4 regions of the Duffyella gerundensis genome follow, and region 2 is predicted to be linked to each of the others. Evidence: predicted binding sites of a transcription regulator. Region 2 holds the regulator's gene; each other region holds the start of a gene.

Region 1 (3,213 bases), 1.1 Mb from region 2:
CGGATCTGGCCCCGAGCAACCTGACCATCTGGTCTGGCTCAAAGCCAATCAACGACGATGCTGCCGGTAACTACATTCATTACGGCGTGCGCGAATTCGGTATGACCGCTATCGCCAACGGCATTGCGCTGCACGGCGGCTTCCTGCCGTACACCGCAACCTTCCTGATGTTTGTGGAATATGCCCGTAACGCGGCCCGTATGGCTGCATTGATGAAAATCCGTCAGATCATGGTGTATACCCATGATTCCATCGGCCTGGGTGAAGACGGCCCAACGCATCAGCCGGTTGAGCAGATGGCCAGCCTGCGTACTACGCCAAACATGAGCCTGTGGCGTCCCTGCGATCAGGTTGAATCTGCTGTGGCGTGGAAATATGCCATCGAGCGTCAGGATGGCCCAACCGCGCTGATCTTCTCGCGTCAGAACCTTGCCCAGCAGGATCGTACAGCCGAGCAGCTGGCCAACGTGGCGCGCGGCGCCTATGTGCTGAAGGATTGCGATGGCCAGCCTGAGCTGATTCTGATCGCAACCGGTTCTGAAGTGGAACTGGCGGTAGGTGCGTACAACACGCTGACCGCCGAAGGCCGCAAGGTGCGCGTGGTTTCCATGCCGTCTACCGATGCGTTCGACAAGCAGGATGAAGCCTATCGCGAATCGGTGCTGCCGAAAGCGGTCAGCGCACGCGTCGCCATCGAAGCGGGCATTGCCGATTACTGGTACAAATATACCGGCCTGAATGGCGCTATCGTCGGCATGACCAGCTTTGGTGAATCCGCACCGGCCGAGCAGCTGTTCGAGCTGTTTGGCTTTACGGTTGATAACGTGGTGGCAAAAGCGAAAGCGCTGCTGTAATCGCGTTTAATCACTTTGCCTGCAGAAAGGGGACGAGCATATCGTCCCCTTTTTTATTGTGGTTTGTTCTCACGGACGATGATTTGTTTGATGCGCATTCAGCAGCCAGAATTTTGCTGGTTTTGTGATGTGGATCGAAAATTCGCACGATGAATTGATCGCAATCATTCCGCTTATTCCTGCCTTCCATTATCGTAGCTGAACCGTTTCAGTAAAGGTGCCATATACAGGTTACGCTGAAACAAGGGCGGCGAAAATTCCTGTACAAATTACGCTGTCTGACTCACGCTTACCGCCTTAATCACCGGGGTTGCAGGAAAAGTATGACTGTTCGTGTGGCGATAAATGGCTTTGGACGTATTGGGCGTAACGTATTGCGTGCCCTGTATGAAACCGGCCGTCGCGCGGAAATCACCGTGGTTGCCATCAACGAGCTGGCCGATGCGGCAGGAATGGCGCATTTGTTGAAATATGACACCAGCCACGGGCGTTTCGCATTTGACGTGCGTCAGGAACGCGATCTGCTGTGGGTCGGCGATGATACGCTGCGCCTGCTGCATCAACCCGCTATCGCCGATCTGCCGTGGCGCGAACTCAATGTGGATGTGGTGCTGGATTGCACCGGCGTGTATGGCAGCCGCGCGGACGGTGAAGCACATTTGCAGGCGGGAGCCAAAAAGGTGCTGTTCTCGCATCCTGGCGGCAACGATCTCGACGCAACCGTGGTTTTTGGCGTTAACGAACAGGCGCTGCAGCCTGATGACCGCATCGTTTCCAACGCCTCCTGCACCACCAATTGCATTATTCCCGTCATCAAGCTGTTGGATGATGCATTTGGTATCGAATCGGGCACGGTCACTACGATTCACTCGGCGATGCACGATCAGCAGGTGATTGACGCCTATCACAGCGACCTGCGGCGGACACGCGCGGCCAGTCAGTCGATCATTCCGGTGGATACGCGGCTGGCGGCTGGCATTACCCGTATTTTTCCTAAATTTAACGATCGCTTTGAGGCGATTGCGGTGCGGGTGCCTACGATTAACGTGACGGCCATTGACCTGAGCGTCAGCGTTGAACAGGCGGTGACGGCAACAGAGGTTAACGCCTTGTTACGCAAGGCGGCAGAAGGGGCATTTCGTGGTATAGTTGACTATACGGAATTGCCGTTAGTCTCAGTAGATTTTAACCACGATCCGCACAGTGCCATTGTGGACGGCACGCAAACGCGGGTCAGCGGTCAGCACCTGATCAAGACGCTGGTTTGGTGCGACAACGAGTGGGGCTTTGCTAACCGGATGCTCGATACCACGTTAGCCATGGCCGCAAGCGGTTTCAGGTAAGGCGCGGACTGCGTCTGACAAAATTAGATGAGAATCAACGAGAGGGTTCACCATGTCTGTAATTAAGATGTCCGATCTGGATCTGGCAGGTAAACGTGTTCTGATCCGTGCGGATCTGAACGTACCGGTAAAAGCAGGAAAAGTGACGTCCGACGCACGTATTCGTGCTTCGCTGCCAACCATCGAAGCGGCGCTGAAGCAGGGCGCTAAAGTGATGGTAACGTCTCATCTGGGTCGTCCAACTGAAGGCGAGTATAACGAAGAGTTTTCTCTGCTGCCGGTGGTTAACTACCTGAAAGAGAAACTGAACGGCACCAACGTTACGCTGGCAAAAGATTACCTTGATGGCGTTGAAGCAGGCGCAGGCGAACTGGTTGTGCTGGAAAACGTGCGCTTCAACAAAGGTGAGAAAAAAGACGACGAAGCCCTCTCGAAAAAATACGCGGCACTGTGCGATGTATTTGTAATGGATGCCTTTGGCACCGCACACCGCGCGCAGGCTTCGACCCACGGCGTGGCAAAATTTGCACCTGTTGCCTGCGCTGGCCCGCTGCTCTCGGCTGAACTGGAAGCGCTGGGTAAAGTAATGAGCAACCCGGAACGTCCGCTGGTGGCGGTGGTTGGCGGCTCAAAAGTCTCTACCAAATTTGATGTACTGCAATCGCTGGTGAAAATTGCTGATACCGTGATCGTTGGCGGCGGCATCGCGAATACCTTCGTCGCGATCGACAACAAGGTCGGTAAATCACTCTATGAACCAGACTTCGTGGCAGCAGCGAAAGACCTGCGCGATCAATACGGTATTCCAGTACCGACTGACTCCCGCGTCGGCACAGAATTCTCTGAAACTGCCCCGGCAACGGTGAAAAAAGTTTCCGACGTTCAGGAAAACGAAGAGATTATGGACTTCGGTGATGAAACCGCACAGGCGATGGCTGACATTCTGAAAAATGCCAAAACCATCCTGTGGAACGGCCCAGTAGGCGTGTTTGAGTTTCCTAATTTCCGCAAGGGCA
Region 2 (3,213 bases):
TCTGGCTGACGAACATAATGGTCATCAGAATCCAGTAAGGCTTGGGAATATCGAAGAACAGCGCCAGCGTACTGCCAAACATCAGCATAACGGCGAAGCGAGCAGCGGTGCGCAGCGCGGCGGATTTCAACGACAGATAGCTGCGTAGCGCTGGTAAAAGCGGCAGTCGACGCTGACGATCGGCCATCAGGTCGCGGCGGTAAAGTGGGCGCTGAGTGCGCAGCACGCGGCCGATGCGGCTGAAATGATAAAAGCAGAAGTTACCTACCGGATTATCAGGATGCTGGCGGGCGATTTTCTCCAGCGCCTGCAACGGCTTATCCATCTCAAAACGATCCGGCATGCGATGATAAAGAATGTCGTCAGCCAGCACGCGCAGGCGAGCAGAAATGACGCGAGCGTTCCAGCGGATTACTGCCTCGGCATGGCTCTTTTCCACCAGCTTTTGCACCTCTTCCGGCTGATGCAAACTCACCGAAATGTGCTCCTGCAGATCCAGTGCCACCTGAAATGCCCGCGTCAGCCGCTTGTGGCTGTTGTCACGATTGGCCGCCAGCATGTGCATTTGCTGATAACAGGTATTAATGAGATCGACCACTTTCTGTTGCCGTGCCAGCAACGGCGGCAGCGCTTTTTCAGGATCGGTGAGCTGGGTCAGCAGGCTGTATTTTTTATCACAATAATCTGCCAGTTCACGATAGATCAGGCTGAGTGTCTCGCGCATCGGCTGCTCTTCCCACAGCCAGAACCAGAACGCATTGAACAGCCCATACCATAAGGTGCCACCAATATAGAGCAGCGGCGGTGCCCAGATCGGCAGCTTACCTGTCAGGCTCAGGGTAAAGATGGCGGCGATCAGTGAACCCGATAACAGGCGGCCATGCAGCGGGCTGATTTCGCCCAGCACGCCGAGCAGCATGGTCATCGCAAACAGGATCGCGGGCAACGGAATGCCATGCAGCGTTAAGACCTGCATCAGCAGGCTGCTGGTTGCAAACAGAGAACCGCCCACAATTAGCCGCTTAAAAAAGCGTTTGTGCGGCGTATCAAGACCAGAAATATTACAGCAGGCAGGAACCAGCGAGAACAGCAGGCCTTTTTGCAGATCGCCGCACAGCCAGCTGATGGCCACCGGCAGGCACAGCACCAGCGTCTGCCGCAGGGCATAATTTACTTCAGGGTGGTAGATGAGTCGGCGCCACATCAGCTTTTCACAACATAGAAAACGGCGTGATGAGCAATCATCACGCCGTCGGGGTAAGAAAAATCAGCGAGTGCCGTAGACGACGATCGTTTTACCGTGTGCAGAAATCAGGTTTTGATCTTCCAGCATTTTCAGAATGCGGCCCACCGTTTCGCGGGAACAACCAACGATCTGGCCGATCTCCTGACGGGTGATCTTAATCTGCATGCCATCCGGGTGCGTCATCGCATCAGGCTGACGCGCCAGATTCAGCAACGTTTGTGCGATGCGGCCGGTCACGTCCAGGAACGCCAGGTTGCCCACTTTTTCTGAGGTAACCTGCAGGCGACGCGCCATCTGTGAGGACAGACGCATCAGGATGTCGGGGTTAACCTGAATCAGCTGGCGAAATTTCTTGTAAGAGATCTCAGCCACTTCACAGGCGCTTTTCGCGCGAACCCAGGCGCTGCGTTCCTGACCTTCTTCGAACAGGCCAAGCTCACCGATAAAATCGCCCTGATTAAGGTAAGAGAGGATCATCTCTTTGCCTTCTTCATCCTTAATTAACACCGCAACTGCACCTTTAACGATGTAGTAAAGCGTCTCCGCTTTTTCACCCTGGTGGATGAGCGTGCTTTTGGATGGATATTTGTGAATATGGCAATGTGACAGGAACCATTCGAGTGTAGGGTCTGTTTGCGGTTTGCCGAGAACCATTCGCTATTATCCTCTGTTGTAATCGTGCCCTAAACACAGGGGCAAGATTCCCTGTCAGGCGTTGAAATAGTAAAGCTATTCCTTTGAAGGAAAGTCGGCGGGCTGCTGTTTTGAGTTTTGCTCATCAGTGCTCCCGTTTTCGCTTGCGCAACGAAAATATTACAACTTCGTTTGTAGCACAGCTTTCACTTACTGTCTTCTGTTGTCTCGCTTCAGCATGATGTACATCGTGTCAGATTGCGCTTTTAGCAGGGCAGGTTGACGCGATCATACTCACACTCGATCAATGGTTATAGTAAAGCGCATGTCAGCGGAGCGAAGAGCATAATCCCCGCTTTTAGGAGAATCCTCAGGCGTGCAGTACTGCGTAACAGCATGAGTATTGACGGGCCGGTGCGTGATTGCGGCGAGGATAATATCACTGGTAGCAAGCATTTGCAGTGCAGTCGTGCGTTTTCTTTGCTGCTGACGGCAAGAGCGGGCTGGTTTGCATAGCGGAAAAGTATTATCGGCAGTCTGTATCGCCCGATCTCATATCATGATCGTCCGCAGCGCAAAAATCAGGACAAGGGCGAGGAGAGAATAGCGCACCTGCAGAACACCAATACGTGATGATTAACAGGCGTAACGGCTGGCGCAGCGGGCAATGGTCAAACCGCTAAGGTTAACGATTTGTAAAATATTTGTGATTGCCGCCCGCGGCCCGGCTGCATTTTATTCGATCTTTTTACCTTCCATTAAACGTTGTACCAACGGCGTCATAATCAGTTCCATCGCCAGGCCCATTTTGCCGCCCGGTACCACCAGCGTATTGATGTGCGAGATAAACGAGCCCTGCAGCATGGCGAGTAAATAAGGAAAATCGATATCTTCCAGGCCGCGGAAGTGAATCACCACGAAGCTTTCATCCAGCGAGGGAATATCCCGCGCGGCGAAGGGGTTTGAGGTATCCACCGTTGGAACGCGCTGAAAGTTGATGTGCGTGCGCGAAAACTGCGGCGTGATGAAATTGATGTAATCATCCATTGAGCGCACCACGGAATCCATCACCGCTTCACGCGAGTGACCGCGCTCGCTGGTATCGCGCACCAGCTTCTGGATCCACTCAAGATTGACGATAGGCACCACGCCGACCAGCAAATCGACCTTGTCCGCCACGTTATGCTGCTGTGTGACGACGCCGCCGTGCAGGCCTTCGTAAAACAGGATGTCGGTGGGTTCCGGCAGCGGTTGCCACGGCGTAAAGGTGCCAGGCACCTGGTTCCACGGCACCGCTTCATCATAGGTGTGCAGATATTTACGTGACTGGCCGG
Region 3 (3,213 bases), 1.6 Mb from region 2:
TCATGATCACCGATGCGAGGGTAAAAATGGCGCATAACAGCCAGAACAGCTGCGGAGCCAGCGAACTGCTGCGCGTTATGGTCGCCGGGCGAGCTGCCCGTTCTGCCGCCGACGTGGCAGGCAACGCGTAGAGATAGATGGGAATCACGCTAATCAACAACAGCAGCGCACAGAGATAGCAGGCGTCACGCCAGCCAAAAAGGTGAATCAAACCCGCCGTGCCCGGCCACACCAGCGAGGTGCAAAAGCCGGAGATCAGCGTAATGCCGGTAATCATGCTGCGCGCCTGGCCGCCGTAGAGCGTGCCTAAAACGGAAAACAGCGCGTCGTAGAGCCCCATCGCCATGCCAATGCCAATCACGCACCATGCCAGGAAAAACAGCGCATAGTGATGAGCGAAACCCATCATCACCAGCCCCGCCGCCATCACTATGCCGCTGCCCGCCAGTAGTCGTCGTCCGTGGCCTGCGGCGATCAGCCGGCCAGTTAACGGCGCCAGCAGGCCCGAAATCAAAATGCTGATGGAGAGCGCACCGTAAACCCACTGCTGCGACCAGTGCGTTTCAGCGATAATCGGCCTGGCCATCACCGCCAGTAGATAAAACGATCCGCCCCATGACAGGATTTGTACCACGCCAAGCAGGAAAATTGGCATAAGGCCGGGCTTAACAGAGTGAACAGGCACTATCGCGACTCTGGCTATAAAAGTAGAGCAGCAGAGTAATGCAACCCCGGCAGAGGGTAAACCCTGATTGACAGCAACGATATAATCTGATGGAAAACCAATTATAAGTTCAAATTATTTGAAAGAATTCAATTTATTTGTTTAGCGGAGGTAATGTGTATTCTGCAAAGGCGCTGAATGTGCTTTAATCAGCCCGTTCTGGTCAGATCACTGGCTAATGCGCTTGACGTCAATAATAATCATTTTCACCTGAAAGCTCATTACAGCAGATCCGATTGGCAGATTAATCTGATATTCATGATTAATGGCCTTTTTGCAATTTATCCTAAAGAAGTATTTTTTCAAGAAGTTATGATACAGACATAACGCAAATCAGGATAAATAAAGCTATATTATCGCTGCGCTTATAAATGAATATTTGAGGTATAAAGAGGTACGAGGCGCCTATTCTAATATTTTCAGCGCCACTAATTTTTAATAAAAAATTCTCGGCTATAGTTATTTGGCTTGATTGTCTTGATTTGACTTAACACAGCAAAAGAGGTGACCTTTCATGGGTAAATATTATTACGTCAACAAAAATTCTGGATATAACGACAACCACGTCGTCCACGCATCAGGCTGTTCGTGGCTGCCAAAAATTAGCCAGCGCCAGTTTTTAGGCACCTTCTATTCCGTGAACGCCGCCCTGCAACAGGCACGGAAATTTTATCAGGGCGCCATGGCCTGCGATGAATGCTGCCCGATCATGGTAAAAAAAAGCCTGCCAACTCAGAATAAATCGGCCCTGAACATGATGGCGAAATTCTGATAACGCTGTCGCTCACGCCATTACGCGTAATACCCAGGCGCAAGAAGCGCAGCTAAAAATGCGCCGGACCCCTCTCCGGCGCATCAGCTTTACGCCACAGACCGCAAAATCTCACCTTTTTTTCGGTCCGCTGTTTTACTTTTCTGCCTGATAGACCACAATAAGCTCATTCAAAATTGTGACGGACATCACTTTCCGTCCGGTGGGTTTTCGCGTCGGCGAAAGGTCTATCTTCTCTTATAAGTTATTGAACGCCATGCAAACATCTACTGTTTCTCGTAAAAAGGCCTGGGTGCGCGTTGTGCTGCTCGCCGTGGCTGCCTTTGTCTTTAATACCACCGAATTTGCACCGGTTGGTTTGCTCTCGGATATCGCCGACAGTTTTGCCATGAAAACCGCTGACGTTGGCATCATGCTGACCATTTATGCCTGGGTTGTGGCGCTGATGTCACTGCCGCTGATGCTGGCAACGCGCAACGTTGAGCGACGACTGCTGCTGGCGCTGCTGTTTATCCTGTTTGTGGCCAGCCATCTGTTATCGACCTTTGCATGGAGCTTTGCTTCGCTGGTGGTCTCTCGCATTGGGATTGCGCTGTCGCATGCGGTGTTCTGGTCGATTACCGCCTCGCTGGCTATTCGCGTGGCGCCTGCGGGCAAAAAAACCCAGGCGCTGAGCATGCTGGCCACCGGCACCGCGCTGGCGATGGTGCTTGGCGTCCCGATTGGTCGTATTGTCGGCCAGGCGCTGGGCTGGCGCACCACCTTTGGCATGATTGGGCTGTCCGCGCTGGTGTTAATGCTGATGCTGCTTAAGCTGCTGCCGAAGTTGCCAAGCGAGCACACCGGCTCCCTGAGCAGCGTGCCGATGCTGTTTCGCCGACCGGCGCTGGTTAGCCTGTATGTCCTGGTGACGCTGGTGGTTACTGCGCATTACACCGCCTACAGCTATATCGAACCCTTTATGGAAAGCGTGGCGGATCAGGGCGCGAATTTCACCACCCTGCTGCTGCTGGTGTTTGGCTCCGCCGGGATTCTGGGCAGCATCATTTTCAGCACGCTGGGCAATAAGTTCCCGTCTGCACTGCTGATCAGCGCCATTGCGCTGGTGGTGCTGTGCATGGGCTTGCTGTTTTTTGCCGCCACGCACCCGGGTGCGATCATGACGTTGTGCGTGATTTGGGGCATGGCGATGATGATGATTGGCCTGGCGATGCAGGTGCGGGTACTGTCACTGGCGCCGGATGCAACCGATGTGGCGATGTCGCTGTTTTCCGGCATCTATAACATCGGCATTGGCGCCGGTGCGTTGATCGGTAATCAGGTCAGTATTCATCTGGCGATGGCAGATGTGGGAAATATTGGCGCGATGCTGGGACTGGTGGGCTTGCTGTGGTGTGTGTGGATTTTCCGGCGCTATCCGCAACTGCGAACCAACGGATAAATGAAGCAGGCTGGCAGGCGCCAGCCTTTGCTTTCAATCTTAATTATAAACGGTTGCCGTGCCATACAGACTGCTGCTGCCAGAGGTCGAAATCATGCGGTAGGATTTGGCTCCTGCCGCGTTGGCCTTTCCCGATAGCTGGCTCTCCAGCGACATCAAAGACGTACTGCCGGTGGCATTGACCGCGATAACCTGCGGCCGCTGCGCCTCGTTGAGTGTACCCTGCTGCGCTGCGAAGCCGGTTAGCGGTGATATGCCAAATGCAACCAGTGCCAC
Region 4 (3,213 bases), 1.6 Mb from region 2:
ACGTACATGCGCACGCCGCGCACGCCGTAGGTAGAGCGCGAACCGAAACCGCGTACCGACAGCTGTAAATCCTGCGCATAGTTCTGGCGATTAAGCAGCTGTAAACCCGGCACCGCGCCCAGCGATTCTGACAGGTTGATCTGCGGCGCGGCGCGGCGCATATCGTCGCCGCCGATCACGCTGACCGCCGCGGGCGTTTCCAGCTCCGACAGCCCGGAGGGGGCCGGGGCTGCGCTGACCACCAGGGTGGCGGGCGCGTTCTCCGCCTGCACGCCGGGAGCAAGCAGCAGCAAGGCGGCGGGCAACGGGTAAAATTGTGTGATTTTCATACCATTTTTACTCGGTAAAAGTGAGGGAATGTTTCTGCTGAAACAGATGGCGCACAGGATAATCGCTTAGCGCACTCACGGGATAGCATTAATTGCCCAGGCGTTGCGGGCGCGTTTACCCGCGTTCACCGCAAAAAGAGACGCGCTGGTTACGCTTGCTGACGAAAAAAAACCTCGCCAGCGGCGACTTTTTTGCCGACTTGCACCAGGCTATCAGCTGCATTTTCGACTCAGAAAAAGGATAAACAGATGAATCAACCAACCGTCGCCGTACTGGGTTTAGGCGCTATGGGCCACGCTTTTGCCGCTAACCTGCTGAAAAAGGGCTTTACCGTGCATGGCTGGAATCGCACGCGATCGAAAGGGGAAGATCTCTGCGCCGCGGGATTGCAGCTGGCCGATCGGTCTGCTGACGCGGTCGCGCAGGCTGACGTCGTGATCCTGATGCTGGCCGATCCGGCTTCGACCGAAAGCGTGGTTAACCAGACGCTGCCCGCCATGAAGCAGGGCGCTACCCTGTGTCAGATGGGCACCATTGGCACGGCAATGACCGACTCACTGATTGCGCAGACCGCAGCGCAGCGCAGCGATCTGCTGTTTATCGATGCGCCGGTCTCCGGCACCAAAGCGCCAGCAGAAAATGCGCAGATTCTGATCCTCGCCAGCGGTGAGCGTGAGCGAGCCGCCGCTGCTGAGTCGGTGTTTGCCGCCATTGGTAAAGGCACGCGCTGGCTGGGCAGTGCCGGTGCCAGTTCGCGCATGAAGCTGGTGATCAACAGCTGGCTGATTGGCATGATGCAGAGCCTGGCAGAGAGCACGCTGCTGGCCGAAGAGTTTGGTTTTAGCCCGGACGATCTGTGGCAGGTGCTGGAGGGCGGACCGCTGGCGGCACCTTATGCCAAAGTCAAACTCGACATGATCACCGGCGGCGATTACACGCCACAGATGCACCTTAACTGGGCGCTGAAAGATGCGCGCCTGGCGCTGGATGCCGCCAGCGATCGTCAGTTGCCTGCGCTGGAAAATGTTACCCGCGTCTGGCAACAGGCGGTTGAGGCGGGCTATGGCGAACAGGATCTCGCTTCGGTATTTGCCTGGCTGAAAAATCAGTAACGCTTATCTGTAAAGGGGGCGCGCACTGGCGCCCCGATTCTATTCCCGTCTTACTTCTGTGCGTTTTTTTAACCCTTCTTAAACGCCTCCCCACGCCTTATTTCTTTTCCGATTCACTCGCTGCCTGAATAAATGCGCAGTCACTCACATTTTTATCATCTCAGAAAAAGTGCGACTCAGAAAAATAGAGCTGTTGCCGTTGCGATAGCATAAACATGGCTAACGTGCTGATTTAGCTTATGTTCACTTTAACATCTCATTAACCCGTGGAAATAACGATGTGAGATGAATCACAATTAATGGCGCTGACAATGCACTGTCAAGACGTCAGCCCGGGTGAAACATCACCATTATGTGACATCCGTTGCAAATAACCCTGTTGCCAAACGTAAGATAAGTCCTGTAGCCAGCGACGGGAGAGCAACGATGAAATTGGGTATGGTTATTAGCGGTGGTGATGTTTCCGGTATTAATAACTTTGTTTATCAAATTGCGCGCCTGACGCAGGCCAATATTATTTTGTTCGACGGCGGTATTCAGGGGTTGCTGGATAATCGCCAGCGGGAAATTTCCCTGCGCGATCTGCTGGATTATTCGATCAGCGCGATTCCGGTTATGGCTTCCGGACGCACCACGAGGAAATTGCACGGCCGGGAATATGAAGCGATCACCAAACAATTAAAGGCACTGCATATTGATGCGCTGATTATGGCGGGCGGTGACGGGTCATTACAGTTTTTAAATACGCTCAGTGAATATGGCATTGTCTGTTTTGGCGTCGGTATGACCATCGATAATGATGTCTTTGGCAGCGATTATACGCTGGGCTTTTCCACCGCCTGCGAACAGGTGATTAAAGAGGTCAGTAAATTACGCAATACCGGGCGGGCACTGCCGGGCCGGGTATTTATGATGGAACTGCTGGGCGGCTATTGCGGCGAGCTGACGCTGCAGGCGGCGATTAAATCCAATGCTGATATTGCGTTGATTCCGGAATGCGAAATACCGCTGGAGACGCTGGCCGAGCGCATTCGCCATAAGCTGACGCAGCAAAACAGCGTCATCGTGCTCTGTTCTGAAGGCTACACCCGCGAATATACCCCCGGCTTTCAGGGGGCGATCGACACCATGATTGCCCGACTGGAGCCGCGCATCGGCGTGCGGATACGAAAAACCATTATCGGTTACGGATTGCGTAATGGCGATCCGACCTGTGAAGAGATTTATCAGGGAACGATTATTGCGAGTGAAGTAGTGCGTTGTATTGCATCAGGTCTGCGTAATAAAGCTGTGATTATTAATTCCAGCAATAAGCCTATTCCAATCGATCTTATTAGCATGCAAAAACGGCTGGTCGATACCGAAGGGCACCATTATAAACTGGCTAAACAGTTATCCATACTGTGAGGAAATATTATGTTGAAGATTCTGTGTGTTTGCGGTTGCGGTTTAGGTTCAAGCTTTGCCATCGAAATGAGCGCCAAATCGGTATTAAAAAAACTCGAAATTGATGCTGAGATCGATCATACCACCATATCGGAAGCCAACGCGTTTAAATCGGATATTATTCTGACGCAAAAAACCTTCGCCGATATTTTAAATGCTGACGCCAGTGATGAGGAGAAGAAACGCGTCATTATTTTAAACCGGTTAACGGATAAACAGGAAATCGAAGAGAAAATTCTGGCCTTTTTAAAAGACCGCGATACTAAGGTAGCCTGAATATGAACAGCTTTATTAACTTCCTGGTAAAAGATCTGCTTGGCCAGGC

What was found. The regulator CRP, encoded in region 2, controls carbon source genes, mostly activating them, when cyclic AMP is high. The targets are predictions, from matches to a motif close to ATGTGANNNNNNTCACAT.
Region 1: epd (erythrose-4-phosphate dehydrogenase) is a predicted target of CRP. The motif match lies at 977-994, and genes of this name have one in related genera.
Region 3: EM595_RS09175 (sugar transporter) is a predicted target of CRP. The motif match lies at 1,673-1,690, and genes of this name have one in related genera.
Region 4: EM595_RS09080 (6-phosphofructokinase) is a predicted target of CRP. The motif match lies at 1,721-1,738, and genes of this name have one in related genera.

The regions. Positions count from the first base shown of each region.
Region 1 is NZ_LN907827.1:3,116,191-3,119,403, reverse strand. Features, by position in the region: gene tkt (transketolase) at 1-854, shown strand, start outside; gene epd (erythrose-4-phosphate dehydrogenase) at 1,178-2,197, shown strand; gene pgk (phosphoglycerate kinase) at 2,250-3,213, shown strand, end outside.
Region 2 is NZ_LN907827.1:393,891-397,103, forward strand. Features, by position in the region: gene EM595_RS01675 (YccS/YhfK family putative transporter) at 1-1,204, opposite strand, end outside; gene crp (cAMP-activated global transcriptional regulator CRP) at 1,268-1,900, opposite strand; gene EM595_RS01685 (phosphoribulokinase) at 2,615-3,213, opposite strand, start outside.
Region 3 is NZ_LN907827.1:1,971,694-1,974,906, forward strand. Features, by position in the region: gene EM595_RS09160 (MFS transporter) at 1-655, opposite strand, end outside; gene EM595_RS09170 (hypothetical protein) at 1,239-1,496, shown strand; gene EM595_RS09175 (sugar transporter) at 1,753-2,937, shown strand; gene EM595_RS09180 (YdgH/BhsA/McbA family protein) at 2,977-3,213, opposite strand, start outside.
Region 4 is NZ_LN907827.1:1,950,918-1,954,130, reverse strand. Features, by position in the region: gene pqqU (TonB-dependent receptor PqqU) at 1-329, opposite strand, end outside; gene EM595_RS09085 (NAD(P)-dependent oxidoreductase) at 522-1,442, shown strand; gene EM595_RS09080 (6-phosphofructokinase) at 1,869-2,849, shown strand; gene EM595_RS09075 (PTS sugar transporter subunit IIB) at 2,859-3,164, shown strand; gene EM595_RS09070 (PTS sugar transporter subunit IIC) at 3,167-3,213, shown strand, end outside.